DNA from 3 places in the Mesorhizobium sp. M0062 genome. Region 3 is predicted to be linked to each of the others. Evidence: predicted binding sites of a transcription regulator. Region 3 holds the regulator's gene; each other region holds the start of a gene.
What was found. Region 3 encodes LexA, which represses DNA repair genes until DNA is damaged. Its sites were predicted from a motif close to TGTTCNNNNTGTGTTCNG; they were not measured.
Positions count from the first base shown of each region.

Region 1: a site for LexA is predicted at 2,396-2,413, ahead of dinB (DNA polymerase IV). Genes of this name have one in related genera too.
Region 2: a site for LexA is predicted at 2,442-2,459, ahead of recA (recombinase RecA). Genes of this name have one in related genera too.

Region 1 is NZ_JAMYUO010000016.1:115,926-123,653, reverse strand. It holds gene NKJ64_RS19735 (hypothetical protein) at 1-362, shown strand, start outside; gene NKJ64_RS19730 (hypothetical protein) at 554-652, opposite strand; gene NKJ64_RS19725 (hypothetical protein) at 711-809, opposite strand; gene dinB (DNA polymerase IV) at 1,094-2,335, opposite strand; gene NKJ64_RS19715 (hypothetical protein) at 2,568-2,804, shown strand; gene NKJ64_RS19710 (heme-copper oxidase family protein) at 2,959-3,366, shown strand; gene NKJ64_RS19705 (hypothetical protein) at 3,633-3,854, shown strand; gene NKJ64_RS19700 (hypothetical protein) at 3,875-4,105, opposite strand; gene NKJ64_RS19690 (hypothetical protein) at 4,246-4,575, opposite strand; gene NKJ64_RS19685 (hypothetical protein) at 4,736-5,038, shown strand; gene NKJ64_RS19680 (DUF1236 domain-containing protein) at 5,380-5,709, shown strand; gene NKJ64_RS19675 (hypothetical protein) at 5,808-6,023, shown strand; gene NKJ64_RS19670 (DUF2934 domain-containing protein) at 6,116-6,355, shown strand; gene NKJ64_RS19665 (hypothetical protein) at 6,512-6,763, opposite strand; partial or broken gene NKJ64_RS19660 (GSU2403 family nucleotidyltransferase fold protein) at 7,029-7,418, opposite strand; TPP riboswitch at 7,629-7,728, shown strand, end outside.
Region 2 is NZ_JAMYUO010000005.1:200,379-208,106, reverse strand. It holds gene NKJ64_RS08925 (GNAT family N-acetyltransferase) at 1-268, shown strand, start outside; gene NKJ64_RS08920 (pseudouridine-5'-phosphate glycosidase) at 303-1,220, opposite strand; gene NKJ64_RS08915 (carbohydrate kinase family protein) at 1,291-2,235, opposite strand; gene recA (recombinase RecA) at 2,518-3,621, shown strand; gene alaS (alanine--tRNA ligase) at 3,893-6,559, shown strand; gene NKJ64_RS08900 (demethoxyubiquinone hydroxylase family protein) at 6,673-7,257, opposite strand; gene NKJ64_RS08895 (glutathione S-transferase family protein) at 7,272-7,728, opposite strand, start outside.
Region 3 is NZ_JAMYUO010000006.1:248,343-256,070, reverse strand. It holds gene arr (NAD(+)--rifampin ADP-ribosyltransferase) at 1-162, shown strand, start outside; gene NKJ64_RS10600 (ComEC/Rec2 family competence protein) at 274-2,730, shown strand; gene lexA (transcriptional repressor LexA) at 2,724-3,506, opposite strand; gene NKJ64_RS10590 (GntR family transcriptional regulator) at 3,712-4,476, opposite strand; gene kynU (kynureninase) at 4,644-5,891, shown strand; gene kynA (tryptophan 2,3-dioxygenase) at 5,998-6,834, opposite strand; gene NKJ64_RS10575 (AMP-binding protein) at 6,831-7,728, opposite strand, start outside.

The sequences.
Region 1 (7,728 bases), on a different contig from region 3:
CCTGGTTCAACCTGAACGCACTGGCGCGCGATCATACTGAAGGCAGCGAAGGCTACGTCAACGGCAATATCTCGGGAGACCATGTCTGCTATACGAGCAGCGGACACCCGGCCGAATTCTCGAGCGACAAACCGTTCGGGTTCCATTCCGTGATGCTGACAGCGGCATGGTTGAAGTCCGAAGGCGAAACCGCACTGGTCGAGAGCTGGCTTGGCGACCGGCTGATCGCCAGCGACACGATCGTCCTGTCGGCACTGGCGCCCGTCCACTATGCGCCGATGCTGGCGGCGGTGACGCGCGTGCGCCTCTCCACGAGCCACTATTGGCAGCTCGTGCTCGACGATCTGGTGGTTGTGCGCTGAAGCGTGTCGCGATTAATCGGGGTGAAAGGGTTTATCGCGGATTGGAAGCACCGTTCGCGGTGACCTGCGAGAGCTTGCCTTTTTTGACCAGCACCGGTTTCAGATAGGTCTTCCTCATTTTCCACTCTCCACGTCGGGCACCCAAAGCCCTGTTCCCGGCCAGACGGCACGAGGCGTCGGATAATCGGCTGCTAGACGGCGACCGGCCCGGAGCCGTTACCATTGTCGGCTGTAACCTGCGAGAGCTTGCCCTTCTTGACCAGCACCGGCTTCGAATAGGTCTTCTTCATGCCGCATCTCCAGTGTCAGGCGAGGCCGCCAGATCAGGCGACAGCCGACTCAACGACTTCACTCGATCGGGCCGGAACCCGCTCCATTGGCGAGCGCCGTAACCTGCGAAAGCTTGCCTTTTTTGACCAGAACAGGCTTCGAATAGGTTTTCTTCATAGTGATCCTCCGAGCTTACGCGATAATGCCAGACGGATCGGCACTGTCAACCTTCGCGGCCACGCTGTCCCATCCCGGTTTTTCTTGGCGCCGATGCGCTAACTGCAAGTCCACCTTCATCGACAAAGCGTTGTTCTTGGGCGTGCATGGCGTGGCCGGGTTGCGGTGCGAAAAATGTCCGAAACTGCGGCGGGTCTGGCCTGGTTGGTCGGCCTGCTCAAACAGAGCGGCAATGCAGCGCGGACTGGCCCAGCCTAAACATTGGCCTTGCCGTCGCGCCGCACTCACAGTTCCTTCTCCGCCAGTTCGCGGAAGGCATCGGGAACCGAGCGCCGGGCTTCCAGCGCCACGGCGCCATAGCCGACAGCCTCTCTGCCAAAGCGCTGGCGGATCTTGTCGATGGCGCGGTCGGCGCCAAAGCGCGCCAGGCCTTGCCTGCTGCCGGGCCGCTGCTTTTCATCGGCAAGCCCGAGCGGCAGCTCCAGCTGCAGCTCGGCACTTTCTTCCAGCTGCGACACCGAGATCGCCAGCAGCGAGATGGTCTTCTCCCGAGGGTTGGCGGCCAGCACGCCGCGCACCAGCTCCCCGGCGATTTCGGCCAGCATCGCGGTTGCCGAAATCGGCTGATCGAGCGTCAGCGAGCGTGTGACGGCGTGCAGATCGGCGAAACGCACGCGCACCGTCACCGTGCGCCCGGGCCGTGATTTCGCCCTGAGCCGGCTGGCGACCCGGTCTGCCAGATGCAGCAGCACGGGTCCGAAGATACGCGCTTCGGCCGGCCGTCTGCCAAGCGCCGACTGCGCGCCGGCGGAATGCGACCGCCTGTGGGTTTCGAGCTTTCGCGGGTCGCGGTTCCATGCCAGCGACGCCAGCTTTTCGCCGGCGGCGGGCCCGAGCAACCTTCGCAGCGCCCCACTATGCGTCTTTGCCAACTGGCCGATGGTCTCGATGCCGATCTCGGCCAGCCGCGCTCTGGTCGCCGGGCCGACGCCCCACATCAGCCCGACCGGCAGATCATGCAGGAAGGCAAGTTCGGTGTCCGGATCGACCACCACCAGCCCGTCGGGCTTGGCCACCTGCGAGGCGATCTTGGCCAGATGCTTGGTGCGCGCCACGCCGATCGAGATCGGCAGGCCAAGCTCTGCCCGGACGCGCCGACGCACCGTGGCGGCGATCTCGGGCGGCGGCCCGAACAGATGCGTGCAGCCGGCGACGTCGGCAAAGGCTTCATCGATGGAAATCCGCTCGACCAGCGGCGTGAAATCGTCGAGCACCTTGATGGCGGCATCGCCCAGCCGCTGATAGTCGGCGAAATGGCCGCCGACGAAAATCAGTCCGGGGCAAAGCTCGCGCGCGCGTCGTCCGGGCATGCCGCCGCGCACGCCGAAAACCCTGGCTTCGTAGGAGGCGGCAAGCACGACGCCGCCGCCGACGGCGATCGGCTTGCCCCTGAGCGCCGGGTCGAGCAGCTGCTCGACCGAGGCGTAGAAGGCGTCGAGATCCGCATGCAGGATGGTGGGTTCCATCCCGACCGTTCCCTTTGCGGCGTTGCAGCATTAGCCGCGTCTGTTGTGAGAGGCGTTTTTCCGAACAAATAGAGAACAAACAGGGCCTATTGTCAAGCGAAGCGGTTGCCGCCGGCCGGTCCGTTCCAGGTCGGGCCGTCGAGTGCTCCGCCTGGGCATCGGACCTGCGGAACATTGTCTCTCGCCTCAGCGTTCATATCCGCGACGGGACGCTGTTTTTGTGGAGGCCGGTATGGGCCAGTTCGAGATGATCGACCTCGTCAGCGTCGTTGACGCCTGCACGAGCGATCGCGTTGCCGGGCACTGCGTGTCAATGGCCAGGGCGGTGGAGGAGTTGCGAGTGCTGACCGGTGATTTCGTATCGCCGGACGAGACGGTGGCCAACGCGCTGTCGGCAGTGGCGCTGGGGCGCGGCTGCGCGGTGGTGTTCGACGAGCGAGCGGGCGCCGACATCTTGCTGACGCCGTAGCGCGGCGGCGCCGGGTTGTGGCAGCCAGAAAAGTCGAACAGCGTGCAAAAAGCTGTGCAGGCATGGCCCCATAACCGGGGCGTGGAAAATTTCTGCACGTGGGTGTATTCTCCAGGTCGCAAGCGGTCGCAGACCGCATAGGGGGAGAAATGACATGCCGAGGGTTTCAGAACTCTTTTTCAAAACTGCCATCTTGTTCCTGATGTTGGGGATTGCGGCCGGCCTGCAGATGGCGATCTCGGGCGACCACGCCGCTTTTCCGGCGCACGCGCATATCAATCTGCTCGGTTGGGTGACGAGCGCCATCTTCGGCGGCTACTACGCGCTCAATCCGCAAAAGGCGGCGCGTCGCGTCGCCATGATCCACTACGGGCTCTACACTCTCGGCTTGGTGATCATGCTGCCGGCGCTGTATGTGATGCTGCAGGGAAACCCGGCGCTTGAACCGATCGTCGCCGGCGGCTCGCTCATTATCGCCGCTGCCGTTCTGGTTTTTGCTTTCGTGGTGTTTTCGCCCGAAACGGCGCGCTCGGTGTCCGGCGTGGTTCCGGCCTCTCGCTGACTGTTCGCGCGCGGCGATCAAAGTCCGACCCGCATTCGCGACCCGCGACACGGGTTGGCCAGGCCGATGGCCGCAGCCGCTGGCTGCGGTGTCTATCGCCGCGTCGGCGTTTAACATACCCGAGTCCCACCACGTATTATTTCGTGACTATTTGGCGCCGGAACCTTCCCAGATATCGCGCGTTGCGGCGACTGTATTCGCGCTGCCTTATATATAGGCAGACTTGAGTACGTCCACAGCATGGGTTGGGGGAGGAGCAGGCCACCATGTCGAAAAGAGAAATCGGAACGTCGGCCTCACTGGGCCGACGCATCGCCGATCTGAAAGCCAGGATGCGAGACGCCAGCGTTACTGAACACGAGATGCAGACCTTCCAGAAGGTCGCAGCCATCATGGGAGGTGTCGAAGGCTCCCTACGCCTCGACGCCGACGACCTGATCGCGGCGTCCTTCGTCACCGAGGCGCTCGGCGATCCCGGGTCGAATTGAAGGTCAGAGCCCGTCGGCACTCAAGTGCCGGCGGTCGATGGCCCGGTTCGCAGCGCCGCGATGCCGGAGCGTGTCTGCACCGCCCGCGGCGGGGATTTCTTGCGCACTTTGAAGATTTCAGGCGAGCGGCCTCGACGGCGCTTGAAATATTGGGCTTCTCGTTCGTGCTTCTCGGCTGCTTCTCGGCTGTCGAAGGTGCCGAGATTGTCGCCGTCCAGCCCTTGACCACAAGGGCTAAGCCAAACCGCCAAGGCGCCTTAAACGAAGGATCCGGCCAGCCGGATCCTTCGAAATATCGCGATGCTCCGGCATCGCCTTCAGCTCATACTTGGTCCAACTGGTGACGGCGTGGACGTCCCGGGAAACCTCTCGAAAGTCCGCGGTCGCTGCCTTACACGTCGTCGAACGGGCCGCCGCGCCTCGCCAGGTCGTGACCAATGGCGGCTTCCTCGGCGTCGTCGGGCAAGGCATCGTCACTGTCCTGGTAGGGGTTGTCGTCATCCTCCTCGGGCAGTTCGCCTTCCTTCTCGACACCGGTGGTGTCCGGCAGGCTTTCCTCATCTGCTCCGTCGGGTAGGACCGTTGCGCCACGCAGCGCATCCCAATCCTGCCGGCGCGGCGTCGGCGCTTCCACTTCATCATTGGCGATCCTGTCGCGGGCATCGTTTTTGCTCGGCGGCGCCTCGACCTCGTCATTGGGTTTTCTGTTTCGTTCTTCCATGATTGCCTCCTCCGGGCGGCTTTGCGTCGAGAAGGTGGAACTCACTTCCGGCTGTCAGGTTCCGGCAACCACTCCATCTCCGTGGAACCAATTGCCGCCAGTCTGCTTTGCCAGGGACTAGTCTGCTTTGCCAAGGAGATGAATCCAGAGGAGCTGGACCATGAAGACTTTCCCCCTCATCCCATGCGTGCTGCTCTTGGCGCTGGCCGACCCGGCGGCTGCGCAGGACAATGGCGACCAGCACGGCCCTGCCGCGCCTTGCCAGGCGCAGCCTCAGGACGATGGTCAGAAGCCGCCGGTCGCCAATGGCGGCGGCGAATCGACCAGCACGCTCGGTCCCTGCGGCGGCGTGCTGCAGCCGCCGCCCAGTGGTGACCAGGATATGACGCAGCCGCCGCCGGACCAGGGCAAGACGCCGGTGATCAAGCCTGGCGAGGTGCCTGCGCAGCCGCCGAAGCAATGACCTTTGCTTGAAACTTCACGGCGTGGCACGAAGGCGGTCGGTTCCGGTCTTGGCCGGGCGACGCGGTCACCGGATCAATGCCGGCGCCGGCCGCAATCGCCACCGGAATTGGAGCCGTGCATCATCCATGTCGAAGGTCTCCTGAGGGATTGTGCTTCAATGCGAATCTTGCGGGTGCGGGTTCTGCTGGCATGACCGGGAAGCCGATCAATTTAGTCTCCGCTTGCGGAACAAGACCGTACCGGCTGCGTTTGCCTCCAGGAGCCCGCCACCTCGATTTGCGCTGTTTTCGCCTCGCGCGGGAACACGGCGGAGCTCGCCAACAACGACAGGAGACGAAGATGAAAACCATCCTTATTCCCGCCGTCGCCGGGCTCGCCATGATCGCTGGTATCGGTATTGCCGCCGCCGACGAGGTCATCGTCACGCAGCCGGCACAGCAGCAGGTGATCATCACCCCGGAACAGCGCACGGTCGTGCACCAATACGTAAAGAAACATCCGCTTGCCTCGGTCAATCTGCTCGGCGTCGAATTGAATGTCGGCACTGCCTTGCCTGACACTGTCGAGCTGCAGGAGGTTCCCGACGTCCAGTACAGATACGCCGTGGTCGACAACCATACCGTGTTGGTCGACCCCAGCACGCGCAGGATTGTCGAGGTGGTCGAGTAACGCTCGACAACCTAACCATTCATCGGTGATACGGCCCTGTCGTTCTTCCCAAAAGGGCGGCAGGGCCGAATGACGAACATGATGAAAGGAGAATTGCCATGTTGCCGCATGTCGAGACCCCGAACTCCGCCAATGTTGCGGCGTGTTGCGACAAGTTGCTGGCCGAGCGCAACACGGCGCTGTTATCGATGAAGGAAGCGATCGCGCTCCTGCGGGAGCGCACCGGCACCGATCGTTCGGATGCCGACCTCGCGGGGCTGATCGTCAAGAAAGCGGCGCTGCTCGGCGTTGCGGTGATTTCCGACCCGCGCTGAGATGTCTCGTCACTCAAGACGCCGGCCGAATTTTCGGCTAATGTTTTCGTGGAATCTGGACCAACCGACCGGACCCAACCACGGAGGCTTAAGTGACGGACGACAAACAGGACCGCATTCGCCAGCGCGCGCACGAGATCTGGGAAAAGGCCGGCCGGCCTGAAGGCGCGCATCAGGAACACTGGGAGCAGGCCACGGCTGAAGTCGATGGCGCGGTCGCCAAGCCCAAAAACGCGGCGAAGAAAGCTGACGCCAAGCCCGCCAAGGCAGCCGCCAAGCCAAAGGCGGCGAAGCCTGCCGCCGCAAAGTCCGGCAAAGCCAAATCGAAATAAGGCCAGAAATAAGGCCAGTCGAAATAAAGCAAGGCCGGAATTCGCTGGCCGGGGCCATCCTTGGCGCCCGCCGTTCAGGCGCGCCCGAGCCTCTCAACCTGACGAATTGCGCCTGCGACGGGCAGCGCAATTCCTTGTGTTTGGCGACAGGCGCCCTCATGCCTCCCAGGCATAACTCGACAGCGCAAAGCGAATGCCGGCAGCTGTCATGGCCAGTTCGCATTCGGTGATCTGGCGCAGGTGGCGCAGATAGCGCGTTACAGTCTGTGGCAGCCAGCCGGCGCAGGCCTCGACATAGGCGCGGCTGTGAACAAGGGTGCCGGTCGACAGCCTCTCGTCCTTATCGGCAACGACTTTCAGATATTGGCGGATGAAGCGGATGTCGTCGGCGATGTCTTGGCTGGCCATTCGCCAAGCCCCGGCGAGGCGTTCGCACTGATCGAATGACAAGGGCAACAAAGGGGGCGGCAATAAAGGCGGCGGCAACAAAGGCGGCGGCAACGACGGGGGTGACAGCAAAGGCCGAGAGAGATCGGCGAAGGCAACATGGTTCGCTGTGCTCAAGGACATTCCTCTCTGCGAAAAGAGATATCGTACTTTATGTACGAATAAGCGTCAAGCCAATTTCGTACGGTTGGGACGATGGAAATGAATATAGCAGCGGTCGCTTCAGCTAATCCCGCATCGTGAATCCTTCAGGAGTCGCACCAATTTCGCGGAGGGATTTCCCCAGGATGGTGTGACTGTTTTCCCTCGTGGCGGCGTCGAACAGGTTCAAGCCGCCCCGGATCGTCTCGCGCCAGTTTTCGCCCTTGTCCCACGCTTCCATGAAGGCGAAGGCAAGGTCGTCCTGGCGACGCGTGGCTTCGAGCGCTTGGGTCAGCAGGCGCGCTTGATGGAGATCCTTCTCCCGCTTGGCGCCAGCGCTCGGCCCGCGTCGCGAGGCGACGATCAGCTTGTGGATGGCGTAGCGCTGGGGCGAGGGGACCAGCACAGGCAAGCCCGAGCGATGCAGGAGCACAGTCCGGATGGGGTCGCGGATAAGGAAATCCAGAAACCGTAAGGGCTGCGCGGAGTCTCTGCCGTTTTCTTATAATTACGTTTATCAGCTTGAATTTCAACGCAGTTATAAGAAGTTCGTGGAAACGTTATAACGCAACGAACTGACGAGTCGTCTGTTAACGCCCGGGCGCCCGGCACGTCTGGCCCAAAACACTTTCCCGCAGTGCCTCAACAAACGGCTTCCCCAATGCCGCGAACGGTGCTTTAACCCGCCCATCCACAGGGGTGCTCCGTATCGTCGGGGCTGAGATGAGGGCGGCAAGCCTTCGGACCCTAAAGCTGATCTGGATAATACCAGCGGAGCGAGGCGG
Region 2 (7,728 bases), on a different contig from region 3:
CGGGCTTGGTCCGGTATCTGTGTGGCCGGATAAGCAGCGGCAAGGCATCGGAAGTGCATTGATCAACGAGGGGCTTGCGATCCTCAAGACGAACGGAGCAAAAGGCTGCGTCTTGATCGGTGATCCAGCCTATTACGGGCGCTTCGGCTTCAGAAGCGACGGCAATTTGAGCTATCAAGAACTGCCCGCGCAATATGTGCAATCACTCCCCTTCCAGAGCGAGCCCGCGACCGGGCAGCTGAAATTCAGCCCTGCATTCGACCGGTAGGACAGATTCAAAGCCGAGGCGATTGGTTTTGACCCTACAGCGCCGTCGCAATCCTCGCCGCCAGCCGCGCATTGTTCTCGACCAGCGCGATGTTGGTCTTCAAGCTCCGGCCGCCGGTCAGTTCGAGGATTTTGCCCAACAGGAAGGGCGTCACCGCCTTACCGGTCACATTCTGCACTTCCGCCGCCGTCTGCGCGGCCTCGATATAGCCGGCCATCTCGTCGGCCGGGATTTCATCGTCCTGCGGCACCGGGTTGGCGATCAGCATGCCGCCGACCAGGCCAAGTGCCGCCCTGGTCTTGTAGAAATGCGCGATCTCTTCCGGTCTGTGCAGGGTCAGCGGCGCGCGGAACGGCGAATGCCGCGACCAGAAGGCCGGCATCGTCTCGCAGCCATGGCCAATCACCGGCACGCCGCACGTCTCCAGCACTTCCAGCGTCTTTTCGATGTCGAGGATCGCCTTGGCGCCGGCCGAGACGACGATGACCGGCGTGCGCGCCAACTCGTCGAGATCGGCCGAGATGTCGAAGCTCTTTTCCGCGCCCTTGTGGACGCCGCCAATGCCGCCGGTGGCGAACACCTTTATCCCGACCATGTCAGCGGCGATCATGGTGGCGGCGACCGTGGTGCCGCCGGTGCGGCCTTGCGCCACCGCAAAGCCGAGATCGGCGCGCGACAGCTTCATGGCGTCGCCGGTCAACGCCAGCGACTCGCGCTCGCCGTCGGAAAGCCCGATCTTGATGCGGCCGGCGACCACGGCGATCGTCGCTGGCACCGCGCCATTGTCCAGGATTATCTTTTCGACATTGGCGGCCATGGCGCCATTGTCGGGGTAAGGCATGCCATGGGTGATGATGGTGCTTTCCAGGGCCACGACGGGGCGGCCAGCGGCGAGCGCCTCGGCCACGGGCGCGTGGAGGTCGATGAAGGGGCGGGCGCTTTGCGGTGTCATGATGGTCTCCGATCCGGAGATCCGCGCGTCCGCTTGGACGTGGCGCTCCGGCAATGGCAATTGGCCGCCCTCATGCCATTTCCTGCGCGTCGGGCACAAGAGCCAGTGCCTCGGTGAAGGTCGCGGCGGTGAAGGCCGGCACGGCATCCGAACTTTCGATGGCGAGCGTCGCCGCGGCAACGCCTTCGCGGAGGGCCTGGCGCAATGCCAGGCCGCGCAGCAGGGCAGCGATGGTGGCGCCGGCCAGCGCGTCGCCGGCGCCGGTGACGTCGGCGACTTTTCTCGGCGCCGGCGGCAGGATAGAGAAGGCGCCGGCTTCGTCGAATCCCAGCACCGGGCCGTCGCCCGCCGTCACCACGCCACTGGTGAGGCCGCTGCAGCGCAGTCCGTCGACGGTCTCGCGCTCGGTGGCATTGGCATCGACGCCGGCCAGCACCATGGCCTCGCGCCGGTTCATGAAGACCTGCGCGAGTTCCTTCAGCACCGGTATCAGCCGCACCACCTTGGCCGGCGAAATGGCGATGGCGAACACCGGCTTGCCGGCGGCGAGCCCCACCAGCCGCTCCAGCGCCGTTGATGGCAGATTGGCGTCGCAGAGCACCGCATCGGCCTCGGCGACCACCTCGCGCACCTTGGAGCGGCGGATCTGCTTGGGGAACGCCAAATCGTAGAGCGCCATATCGGCAAAGCCGGTGATCAGCTCGCCGTCGCGATCGATCAGCGCCGTGTAGCTCGGCGTCGTGCGGTCGAGGAAAACCGCCGACAGGTCGGCAATGCCGGAGTCGGCGATGGCGCGCGCAACCGTCTCGGCCGAGGCATCGCCGCCGCGCACCGACAAAAGCGAGGCCGAGACGCCGCGCCGCACCAGGCTGCGCAGCGCGTTGAAGACGCCGCCGCCGACATCCTCGCGCATCGTGCCGGGGTTGGACGCCGCGGGCACGTACGTGCCCGACACCTGGCCGCGGCGATCGATATGGGCGCCGCCCACCGCCAGTATCTTTGCTGATTTCACCATAACGGCGATATGACCTTTGTTATTCGAGCCGCACAAGCGCTACGCTGTGCGGCGGAGCTTCGCAGGCAAGCCGGCGATTCGGCCGATCGAAACAGCCGGCGCGTCTGGCCCAATGGTGGATACATCCGGAAACGAAACCATGAGACAAAAAAAGAACAAATCCGGATAAAGGTTGCTTTTCAGATATTTGACCCCTCTTGCCAAACGAGAACAAAAGTAGTACAAAATGGGCAGGGATTACGGATTGTCCGGCCTTCATTGACGACCAAGGGGTGATGTATCATGGCTCAGAATTCTTTGCGGCTTGTAGAGGACAAAGCGGTGGACAAATCAAAGGCTCTGGACGCGGCGCTGTCGCAAATCGAGCGCGCCTTCGGCAAGGGCTCGATCATGCGGCTTGGCGCCAACGAGCAGGTCGTCGAGATCGAAACCGTGCCGACCGGATCGCTGGGCCTCGACATCGCGCTTGGCGTCGGCGGCCTGCCGCGCGGCCGCATCGTCGAGATCTACGGGCCGGAAAGCTCGGGCAAGACGACGCTGGCGCTGCACACGGTGGCGGAAGCCCAGAAGAAGGGCGGCATCTGTGCCTTCGTCGATGCCGAGCACGCGCTCGACCCGGTCTATGCCCGCAAGCTCGGCGTCGACCTCGAAAACCTGCTGATCTCGCAGCCCGACACCGGCGAGCAGGCGCTGGAAATCTGCGACACGCTGGTGCGTTCCGGCGCCATCGACGTTCTGGTGGTCGATTCGGTGGCGGCGCTGACGCCGCGCGCCGAAATCGAAGGCGAGATGGGCGATTCTCTGCCCGGTCTTCAGGCGCGTCTGATGAGCCAGGCGCTGCGCAAGCTGACCGCCTCGATCTCGCGCTCCAACACCATGGTCATCTTCATCAACCAGATCCGCATGAAGATCGGCGTCATGTTCGGTTCGCCCGAAACCACGACCGGCGGCAACGCGCTGAAATTCTACGCTTCGGTGCGCCTCGACATCCGCCGCATCGGCTCGGTCAAGGACCGCGACGAGGTCGTCGGCAACCAGACCCGCGTCAAGGTCGTCAAGAACAAGCTGGCGCCGCCCTTCAAGGTGGTCGAGTTCGACATCATGTATGGCGAGGGCGTGTCCAAGACCGGCGAACTGGTCGATCTCGGCGTCAAGGCCGGCGTGGTCGAGAAGTCGGGCGCCTGGTTCTCCTACAATTCGCAGCGTCTCGGCCAGGGTCGCGAAAACGCCAAACTGTTCCTGCGCGACAATCCCGACACGGCGCGCGAGATCGAACTGGCACTGCGGCAGAATGCCGGGCTGATTGCCGAGAAGTTTCTCGAAAATGGCGGCCCCGAGCGCGGCGAAAGCGACGACGGCTTCGAGGAAGAATCCGGCGCCATGTAGGGCACGGCCAGAGTTCGGCCATAAATCCAGTCCATTATCCGATGCTTAAGTAACCGAGTTCTTTAGTATTGCGTTTCAAACCGCCGGCCTTCGCGCCGGCGGTTTTCGTTTTTGGGCAGCGTGAAGCCGGCTTGGCAGTTGCCGGATTGGCCCAATTCCGTGTTTCTGGACAGGGTGGGGCGTGCCCGCTAAAAGGCCAAGTCAATCTTCTAAAAAGCAGAGACCAGTGTCCGCCGGCCGTGCCGGCGGTTTTCGCGAAAAGGCAGCACTCATGAGTGGCGTGAACGAGATCCGGTCGACATTCCTCGACTATTTCCGCAAGGAGGGCCACGAGGTCGTGGCCTCGAGCCCGCTGGTGCCGCGCAACGACCCGACGCTGATGTTCACCAATGCCGGCATGGTGCAGTTCAAGAACGTCTTCACCGGCCTGGAGAAGCGGTCCTATTCGCGCGCCACCACTGCGCAGAAAAGCGTGCGCGCCGGCGGCAAGCACAACGACCTCGACAATGTCGGCTACACCGCGCGCCATCTGACCTTCTTCGAAATGCTCGGCAATTTCTCCTTCGGCGACTATTTCAAGGAGCGCGCCATCGAACTGGCCTGGAACCTGATCACCAAGGAGTTCGGGCTGAACAAGGACAAGCTGCTGGTCACCGTCTATCACACCGATGACGAGGCGGCCGGCTTCTGGAAGAAGATCGCCGGTTTCTCCGATGACCGCATCATCCGCATCCCGACCTCCGACAATTTCTGGGCTATGGGCGACACCGGACCGTGCGGGCCGTGCTCGGAAATCTTCATCGACCGTGGCGAGCACATCTGGGGCGGCCCTCCCGGCAGCCCGGAGGAGGACGGCGACCGCTTCCTTGAATTCTGGAACCTGGTGTTCATGCAATATGAGCAGGTCACCAAGGATGAGCGCATCGACCTGCCGCGGCCGTCGATCGACACCGGCATGGGCCTGGAGCGCATGGCCTCCATCCTGCAAGGGGTGGAGAGCGTCTTCGAGACCGACCTGTTCCGTCATCTGATCGATGCGGCCTCGTCAGCGCTCGGGCAGGGACCCGACAAGGAGACGGTCGCCTCCTTCCGCGTCATTGCCGATCATCTGCGCTCGTCCTCTTTCCTGGTTGCCGACGGCGTGCTGCCGTCGAACGAAGGCCGCGGCTATGTGCTGCGCCGCATCATGCGCCGCGCCATGCGCCATGCGCAGTTGCTCGGCGCCAAGGAGCCGTTGATGTGGAAGGTGGTGCCGGCGCTAGTGCGTGAGATGGGCCAGGCCTATCCCGAACTGCTGCGCGGCGAACAGCTGATTACCGAGACGCTGAAGCTCGAGGAGACCAGGTTCCGCAAGACGCTGGTGCGCGGCCTCGGCCTGCTCTCGGAGGCGACGGATACGCTGCACGCCGGCGATATGCTGGATGGCGAGACGGCGTTCAAGCTCTATGACACGTACGGCTTCCCGCTCGATCTGACGCAGGACGCACTGCGCCAGCGCAACATCTCGGTCGACCTTGCCGGCTTCACCCATGCGATGGAGCAGCAGAAGGCCGAAGCGCGCAAGCATTGGGCTGGCTCCGGCGACGCGGCCACCGAGACCATCTGGTTTTCTGTACGCGAGAAGGCCGGCGCCACCGAATTCCTCGGCTACGAGACCGAACAGGCGGAAGGCCTCATCCAGGCCCTGGTCAAGGACGGCAAGACAGTCGATAGCGCCGGCAAGGGCGACGCGGTGGCGGTGGTCGTCAACCAGACGCCGTTCTATGGCGAGTCGGGCGGCCAGATGGGCGACACCGGCATCATCTCCGGCGAAGGTTTCTCGATCGAGGTTTCCGACACGCAGAAAAAGGCCGACGGCCTGTTCGTGCATCTGGGCAAGGTGACGAACGGCACGGTCAAGCCAGGTGCAGCCGTCGAGCTGAAAGTTGACCATGCGCGCCGCACCCGGCTGCGTGCCAACCATTCGGCAACGCATCTGATCCATGAGGCGCTGCGCGAGGTGCTGGGCACCCATGTCGCGCAGAAAGGTTCGCTGGTCGCGCCCGAGCGCCTGCGCTTCGACATCTCGCACAACAAGCCGATCTCGGCCGAAGATCTCGAAGAGGTCGAGCGCATGGCCAACGAAATCGTCGTCCAGAACAGCCCGGTGACGACGCGGCTGATGTCGGTCGACGACGCCATCGCCGAAGGCGCCATGGCGCTATTCGGCGAAAAATACGGCGACGAGGTGCGTGTCGTCTCGATGGGCACCGGCGTGCATGGCGCCAAGGCCAATAGACCCTATTCCGTCGAACTTTGTGGCGGCACCCATGTTCGGGCGACCGGCGATATCGGCCTGGTCCGTGTCGTCTCCGACAGCGCAGTCGCCGCCGGCGTGCGCCGCATCGAGGCGCTGACCGGCGAAGCCGCACGAAAATATCTCGACGAGCAGGACAGACGCCTGAAGGCGACGGCCGCTGTGCTGAAGATCTCGCCGGCCGACGTGCCGGCGCGTGTCGAGACGCTGCTCGAGGAGCGCAAGAAGCTCGAGAAGGAGCTGAGCGAAGCGCGCAAGAAACTGGCGCTGGGCGGTGGTGCCGCGGCCGATGCTCCGGCCACCACCGAAACCGTCGCCGGTATCGGCTTCCTCGGCAAAGCGGTTTCCGGCGTGTCGCCGAAGGATTTGAAGCCGCTGGCCGATGCCGGCAAGACTTCGCTCGGCTCAGGCGTCGTCGTCTTCGTCGGTGCGGGCGAAGACAACAAGGCAAGCGTCGTGGTCGCCGTGACGGACGATCTCGTCGGCCGCTTCAGCGCTGTCGATCTTGTGCGCGTTGCCTCGGCCGCATTGGGCGGGCAGGGCGGTGGCGGACGGCCCGACATGGCGCAAGCCGGCGGCCCGGACGCCTCCAAGGCCAATGATGCGATCGCCGCGGTGAGGGCGGCGCTGGAGGCGGCCTGAAAGCCACCCTATGCCTGATCTGGTTTTGTGTGCGGCTTTCCGGCCTTCGCCGCCGTGCTTGCCATTCTGTGGCTGATAGTGGCAAGCCGGCAATCAGCTCTTAGACGGTCCGTCTAGCTAGTTCTTTTCGCCGCCTTCAGGGCGCGCGTCATTCTGCTGGAATCGCCCCAGGTGGACAGCCAGATCAGCACGTCCGCGGCCATCGAAATCAGCGACCGTAAAAAGTTCAGCGCCGGGCCGGGCGATTTCAGCTGCTCTTCGGCGTGATGAAGATGGGCGAGCTCTTCCTCGCGGATCGCCAGGATGATGCCGTGCAAGTCGTGGTCGCGGTTGGCGAGAAAAAACAGCTGATCATCCAGATGGCGGTGCGCCGCCGCTTCAACAGCCGCCGTGCAGGCCCAGATGCCTTGCGGACCAATCAGGGCGGTCACAAAACCCAGCAGCCAGCCACCCCAGCTCCAGAATTGCATCACCCGGCACGGTCGCGCCTTCCGCGCCGGCATGGCGGCACGGAAGGCGGCGCAATGCGTGCGCTCGTGCCCGAGCATCTCCGACAAGGATGGCACGCAATCCGGCCAGAAGCGCCTGGCGACAAGAATCTGCGCCGAATAGATCCTGATCGCACCGAACTCACCGGCGTGGTTGACCCTGACAATTCTGGCGATGGTGAGCGCGTCCTGGCGAGATGGGTCAGCCATGGCCCGAACCCATATCAGCCCGCCGCCAGGCTCGGACGTTTTGCGATGCCGTCCCACCAGGCCTGGATGTCGGCGAACGCCGCAAGCAGCTTTTGCCCGTCGGCGACCTTGACGAAATAGGCGATGATGGATGCCGCATGCAGGTCGACCAGCGTCAGCTGGTCGCCGAGCAGCCACGGCCCGGGAGGCTTGAGTGCGGTGAGCACCCGCAGCACCGTTTCCGCCTGGCGCAGCCCGTTGGCGACCAGTGCCTCGTCTGGCGCTTCCTTCTCAAGCCGCTCGACGGCGACGTCCCAGACCATCGATCTGTAGGCATAGGCGTCGAGCATGCCGATGATCTGGTTCATCGTTGCGCGGGTGCGGGCGTCTTTTGGCTGCAGTGCCGGGCCGTCGAACGCCTCGTCGACATAGCGGGCGATTGCGCTGGTTTCGAACAGGCGAAACCCGTCATGCTCGACGGCCGGAATGCGG
Region 3 (7,728 bases):
AAATTTCCCGGTAATCCGACGAAATCCTACCGCTCCCGTGATCCGTTGCTCATCCTGGGTGAACTCGGTGAATGGCAGGGTCATACACCGGAACAATTGAAGGCAATGCACGATGGGCTTGCTCGCCTGAGGGCGGAGGGCCAGGATATGATTGAGGATTGAGCGTCCTTGCCAGGTGATGGTCGATTCCGGCGCGGTGGACGTGATCACGCGGACTTTCGCGCTTTGCGCGTTCATGTAGCATAGGGGTCTGGGGCGCAAGGGGCAGACCCGATGGCTGGACGTGGCCGGGGCACGAAGGAAGGCGAAGGCGCCGAGGCAAGCGTCAGCGAACGCTCGCTGTTTGCCGATAGTCCCTATGCCGAGCCGCTGCCCCTCGCGCTGCCTGAGCCGCATCCCGGCGTCGCGCCTGCGCTGCCCGGTGGCGCGTTGCCGGCGCAAGTCACAGCGCCCGGATCTATCGCCCGTCTGCGCAGACGGCTTCGCCGTCCGTCATGGCCCGCGCTCCGCCGCAGCCTTGCCGTGGCCGCCAACACGGAGCTCGACCGGGGCGTCGCCTTCCTGCTGGTGCCGGTTTTCCTGGCGGCCGGCGTCATCATTTATTTCTCGCTGGCCGGCGAGCCCGGCTTTGCGCAGCCAATCGCCATTGTGGTGCTGGCGACATGTTGCGCCCTCGCCACGCGATCGCGGCCGAGGACGCATCTGTTCTGCATGGCCGCGATGCTGTGCGCGCTCGGCGTCGTCGCCGCCAAAGTCGAGACTTGGCGCGCCGGAACGCAGATGCTCGGCTCCGAGATTCAGACACGGCTGACCGGCCGCGTCGTCAGTCTCGAACAGATGGAAAGCGGCCGCATCAGGCTGACGCTCGATGTGGTTTCGACCGCTTACCCCGAGCTGCGCTACGCCCCGGAGCGGGTCAGGCTCTCGGCGCGGACCGTTCCCGCCGATATGACCGCCGGCTCCCTGATCACCGGCTATGCCAGGCTGTTGCCGCCGACCGGTCCGGTGCGGCCGGAGAGCTACGATTTCTCCTTCGACAGCTATTTCACCGGTATCGGCGGCAGCGGCTTCTTTCTCGGCAATCCGAAAACCATTGCTACGCAGGGACCGCCGCCGCTGACCGCGCGGCTCTCCTCGGCAATCGAGAACGCGCGCGAAAACATTGCCGACCATATCAGGGGCAAAATCGGCGGCGCCGAAGGCGAGATTGCCGCGGCGTTGATTGTCGGGGTGCGCGCCGGCATCCCGGACGAGGTCAACGAAGCGATGCGGCGCACCGGCATCTACCACATCATCTCCATCTCCGGCCTGCACATGGCGCTGGTTGCCGGCACCATCATGGCGTTGCTGCGTGGCGCCTTTGCGCTGTTTCCCGATTTCTCTTCGCGCCGCCCAGTCAAGAAATATGCAGCAGTGGCAGCACTCGTCTCCATCGCCGCCTATCTCGTCATTTCAGGCGTCGTGGTTGCCGCCGAGCGCAGCTTCATCATGCTGGCGGTCATGCTTGTCGCCGTGCTGTTTGATCGCGCCGCACTCACCATGCGCAATCTGGCGATCTCCGCCATTGCCGTCATCCTGGTGTCGCCGCACGAGGTGGTCGGTCCCAGCTTCCAGATGTCGTTTGCTGCCACCGCCGCCCTTGTCGGCGCCTATGCCGGCGGGGCCGATTACCGCGCCGACAAGGTGAGAACGCCGCCGGCAAAGCGCTCCTTCGTCGGCTTCCTGTCGCGAAAATTCGCGCTGGCCATGGGCGGCCTCGCCATGACCTCGATCATCGCCGGCAGTGCAACCTTGCTGTTCGCCATCTGGCATTTTCAGCGTGTGTCGCCGCTCAGCCTGATCGCCAATCTGGCCGTGATGCCGATTGTTTCGTTGATCGTCATGCCTTTTGCCGTGCTCAGCGCACTGGCGATGCCGTTCGGCGCCGACGGGCCGTTCCTCTATGTGATGGGCAAGGGTCTGATGGCGATGATCGCTATATCGGCCTGGATTTCCGAGCGCTCGCCGGTCGACGCCGTCGGGCTGATCTCCATCCGCTCGGTGCTGTTGGTGGCGGTCGCCCTCGTCATCGCCACCATGGCCACCACCTGGCTCAGGTTGGCGGCCGTGCCTTGCGCGCTGGCCGGCCTGTTGACGGTGCCGCAGGTGCTTACGCCCGACGTGCTCATATCCGAGGATGCGCATCTGGTGGCCATGCCGATCGGTGGCGGCGAACTCGCCCTCAACCGCGAACGCTCCAACGAATTCACCACGGACAATTGGAAACGGGCGCTGCGGGCCAAAACCATTATCCCACCTGAGATTTTCGAGGCAACAGATACGCGGTTCGATCTCGATCCGCTCGATCTGCCGCCCGGCTCGCCCTTCTATTGCACCGGCGATCTCTGTATCGCCCGGCACCCTTCCGGAGCCATTGTAGCGCTTGCGAAAGACCGCAAGACGGCGCGGCCGGCCTGTGCCTTCGCGAGCCTGATCGTCATCGATGACGCCACCGCCTACAATCCGTGCCGCGACCCGCTGGTGCTGGTCGTGACGAAGAAACAGCTGGCCCGCGACGGCAGCGCCGCCGTCTTCTTCGATCCGCAATCGGCAGCTGCAGCGCCAACCATCCGCTTCGCCGTCGACAAGCCGTATCGCCCCTGGCACGAGCAACGCCGCTTCTCCCGCGAAGCGCGCGGCCTGCCGCCTTACAACCAGCGTGAAAAGTACAAACCCAAGCCGGCTCAGTAGCGCCGGATCAATCCGACAAGCTTGCCCTGCACCTTCACCCTGTCCGGTCCAAAAATGCGGGTCTCGTAGGCCGGGTTGGCGGCTTCCAGGGCGATCGAGGCGCCCTTGCGGCGGAAGCGTTTCAGGGTCGCTTCCTCATCGTCGACCAACGCCACCACGATCTCGCCGGGGCTGGCTGTGTCGGCATTGCGGATGATGACCGTGTCGCCATCGAAAATGCCGGCCTCGATCATCGAATCGCCCTTGACCTCGAGCGCGTAGTGTTCGCCGCCCATGATCATATCGGGCGGCACCGAGATCGAATGGGTCTGATGCTGGATGGCGTCGATCGGCACGCCGGCGGCGATGCGTCCCATAACCGGGATTGAAATCGCGGAAACGGCATCGTCATTGCCGGCCGACATCGAACGCGACGGCGAGCCCGGCTTGATCTGGCGGCCGAGACCGCCTTGGCCCAACGCGCCTTGTCCTTGGCCGCCTTGCCCTTGGCCGGTTTGACCAAGACTGCCCTGAATGACGCTCGGCGAAAACTTCCTCGCCGCATTGAGGCCTGGTGCGATCGAGTCGGGCAGCCGCAGCACTTCCAGCGCGCGCGCCCGGTTCGGCAGCCGGCGAATGAAACCGCGCTCCTCAAGCGCCGTGATCAGGCGGTGGATGCCGGACTTGGAGGCGAGGTCGAGCGCTTCCTTCATCTCGTCGAAGGACGGCGGGATTCCGCTCTCCTTCAGGCGTTCATGGATGAACATCAGAAGCTCATGTTGTTTGCGCGTCAGCATCGCGGCCCCCAAGGGTTCTGAAACCAGAATCAGAAAAAACAAACCCAGAACAAACACTATCTGTTCCAGTTGTGTTCCGCAACCTTTTAAAGTTTAATGAATGTGTTGACGTTTTGTTCAGCGTAACGTTCGGCGCTGCGAGCGCCGCTCGTAGTCGTTGGCCGGCAACGGGGTGAAACGAAGACAAAGTGCCCTGCGTCGTCGGCTACGATCGCCGCTTCCTTTTCGGACGGGGCTGCGCAGCATCCGCGCCGGGTTCACTCTGGGCATAGACCTGCAGCGTGTAGCCGATGTGAGCGGTCATCAGAGTTTTCGCACGTTCGACGTCGCGATCGAGGGCCGCTTCCATCAGGGCGGTATGGTGTTCGATCGCCACGGCGTCGCGCAGGGCCGCCACGGCCTTCCGGTGGCCATCCGTGCGGCCGGCGGCGGCGCGCAGCGTCGGGGCCAGACCCAGAAAGCGGTGATGGCGATGCAATTGGTCGGAAATCGTCGCATTGAAGCGCAGCAGCCAGCTGGATGTCGCGGCACTGAGCAGCGCCGCATGGAAGGCATCGTGTTTTTCGTACCACGCGTCGACCGCATCATCCGATGGATCGTCGAGAACAGACCCGCACCGTGAGAGACGATAGTGGGCGGCAACGACCGCGTCTTCCCACTCACGGTCGCCCTCCTCGATCGATTCCACCAGCAGGGGCAGTTCGACCACCAGCCGCGCACGCGCCAAATCCTCGAGCTCCGCCCGAGAGACGGGAGCGACCGCAAACCCGCGGTTGCTGATGGCGGTCACAAGCCGTTCCGCCTCCAGCCGCGACAGCGCCTCGCGCAACGGCGTCCAGCCGATGCCGTAGGTGTTGCGCAGCGTGCTCAGCTTCAACGGCGCGGCAGGCGCCAGCCGGGTCGCAAGAATATCGCGCCTGAGCAGGCGATAGGCCGCTTCCGTCTTCGAGGTCTGCTCGTCATCCAGCATCGTGATCCATCAGACATAAACGCTCGGCGGATCATTATATATCAAAGCCTTTCAATGGGTGAATTATATATAATGTTTGACAGTTCAAGGGCGACCACTCAAGATCGCCGGCATGTTTGGGCGGCAGGCTCCGCCGCGCGCGTTTGTCCATGGAGGGGCGCCGGATCATGAGCACGACACCCGATCTCGCTACAATCGAAGCAATGGATGCCGCCGATCCGCTGCGCTCGATGCGCGAACGCTTTGTCTTGCCGCAAGGCGTGATTTATCTCGACGGCAATTCCCTGGGCGCCGCGTCAGCGGTCGTCTTCAGCGAACTGCAGCAGGCCGCCACGCAGGAATGGGCGCACGATCTCATTCGCGCCTGGAACACCGCCGGCTGGTTCAACATGCCGGTGGAACTCGGAGATCAGCTCGGGCGACTGATCGGCGCGGCTGATGGGCAGACGGTGGTCTGCGACACAACCTCGATCAACATCTACAAGCTGCTGCACGCAGCGCTCGGCATGCGGCCGGATCGGTCGGTCATCGTTGCCGAGGGCGACAGTTTCCCGACCGACCTCTACATGGCCGAAGGCGTCGCCTCGACCCGGCCGGGAACGCGGCTGCGGCTGGAGGGCGTCGACGCGGCCGCAATCGAGGAGCTGATCGACGACAGCGTTGCCGTCATCCTGGTCAACCACGTCAACTACAAATCCGGCCAGTTGCGCGACATGGCGGCGCTGACGCGCAAGGCACATGACGCCGGCGCGCTGATCATCTGGGATCTCTGCCACACGGCCGGCGCCTTGCCGGTCGAACTTGACCGTGCCAATGCCGATTTCGCCGTCGGCTGCACCTACAAATACCTCAATGGCGGCCCGGGCTCGCCAGCCTTCATCTACGCGGCCGAGCGCCACCATGACGATGCCCACCAGCCGCTCAGCGGCTGGTGGGGCCATGCGCGGCCCTTTGCCTTCGAGCAGGGCTTTGCCGTCGGCAGCGGCATTCGCCGCTTCCTGTGCGGAACGCAGCCGGTGCTGTCGATGCGGGCGCTCAAGGGCGCGCTCGATATCTGGAACGACGTCGATATGGCGGCGGTGCGCAGAAAAAGCATCGCGCTGACCGACCTGTTTATCCAGCTCGTCGAAGCCAGATGCGGCGCCTACGGGCTTGAACTGGAAAGTCCTCGCGACGGCAGCCAGCGCGGCAGCCAGGTGTCGTTCCTCCATCCGCATGGCTATCAGGTGATGCGCGCGCTGATCGAGCGCGGCGTGATCGGCGATTTCCGGGCGCCGTCGACCATCCGTTTCGGCTTCACGCCGCTCTATGTCGGATATGGCGATGTCTGGCAGGCGGTCGAAGTCCTGGAGGATATTCTGCGCACCGGCGCCTGGCAGGACGCCCGCTTCGCGGTGAAGACCGCGGTCACCTGAGGAACTAGAGCAATTTCAGGAAAAGTGTGAAGCGGTTTTCCGTCCGCAATTGCGTCAAATCAAAGAGCTAGAGCATTTCGCCGTTTACGTTAAACGGTGAAATGCTCTAGAGCCGGGTGCGGACCGTCCAGAGCTCCGGAAACAGCACAACCTCCAGCATCTTCTTCAGATAGGAGGCGCCTGAGGTGCCGCCCGTGCCGCGCTTCAAGCCGATGATGCGCTCGACCGTGGTGACGTGGTTGAAGCGCCAGCGGCGGAAGTAATCCTCGAAGTCGACCAGCTTCTCGGCCAGTTCGTAGAGCATCCAGTAGCGCTGCGGGTCGCGGTAGACGGTTTGCCAGGCAGCCAGCACGTCTTCGTTCTCGACGCGCGTCTCGCGCCAGTCCGTGCGCCCGGCATCGGCGCCGATGTCGAAGCCATTGCGCGCCAAAAGCAGAAGCGCCTCGTCGTACAGCGACGGCGTGGCCAGGATCGCTTCCAGCCTGTCCGTAAGATCGGGCCGGTGCTTGTGCGGCCCGAGCATGGCTAGGTTGCGGTTGCCGGCCATGAACTCGATAGCGCGGTACTGCCACGACTGGAAGCCCGAGGATTGGCCGAGCGCGTCGCGAAACTCGGTGTATTCGCTTGGCGTCATCGTGCGCAGCACGTCCCAGGCATTGTTGAGCTGCTCGAAGATGCGCGCGACGCGAGACAGCATCTTGAAGCTCGGTTCGAGGCGGTCGGCGCGGATAGAGCGGATCGCGGCGCCGATCTCGTGCAAAGCGAGCTTCATCCACAATTCCGATGTCTGATGCTGGATGATGAACAGCATCTCGTCATGGGCCGAAGACAGCGGCGCCTGCGCATCGAGCACCTTGTCCAGCTGCAGATAGTCGCTGTAGGACATCCGCTCCTTGAACGACATCTGCGCGCCATCGGACGCCGGATCGTGCGGCTTAATCAATTGCTCTTCTCCGCGCGCAACCGGAAGCGCTGGATCTTGCCGGTCTGGGTTTTGGGCAAGGCGTCGATGAACTTCACCGAACGCGGATATTTGTAGGGCGCGATCGTTGCCTTGACGTGGTCCTGCAGGCGTTTGACGGTCAATGCGTCCGGCGAAACACCTTGCACAAGCACGATATGCGCCTCGACGATCTGGCCGCGTTCACCGTCCTCGGCGCCGGTCACCGCGCATTCGGCGACGTCGGGATGCGAGAGCAGCGCCGCTTCGACCTCGGGGCCGGCGATGTTGTAGCCGGCGCTGACGATCATGTCGTCGGAACGCGCGGCGAAGTGGAAGAAGCCATCCTCGTCCTGCGTGAACGTATCGCCGGTGAGATTCCAGCCATCGCGGACATAGTCCTTTTGCCTGGCATCGGCCATGTAGCGGCAGCCGGTCGGGCCGCGCACCGCCAGCCGGCCAGTAGAGCCGCGCGGCAGCTCCCGCATCTCGTCATCGACGATGCGTGCCTGATAGCCGCCGACGGGTTTGCCGGTGGAGGCCGGCTTCATGTCGTCGAAGCGGTTGGAGATGAAGATATGCAGCATCTCGGTGGCGCCGATCCCATCGAGAATCGGCTTGCCGGTCTTCTCAGTCCATTCCTCGAAGACAGGCGCCGGCAGCGTCTCGCCCGCCGAAACCGCGACGCGCAGCGAGGACAGGTCAGCGCCTTGATCCATGGCCTTGAGCATGGCCCGATAGGCGGTTGGAGCGGTGAAGGAAATGGTCGCTTTGTAGGTCTCGATGATGTGGATCATGTTGGGTGGCGTCGCCTGTTCCAGCAGCGTCGCCGCGGCGCCGAAACGCAGCGGGAAGATGGCGAGCCCGCCAAGACCGAAGGTAAAGGCAAGGGGCGGG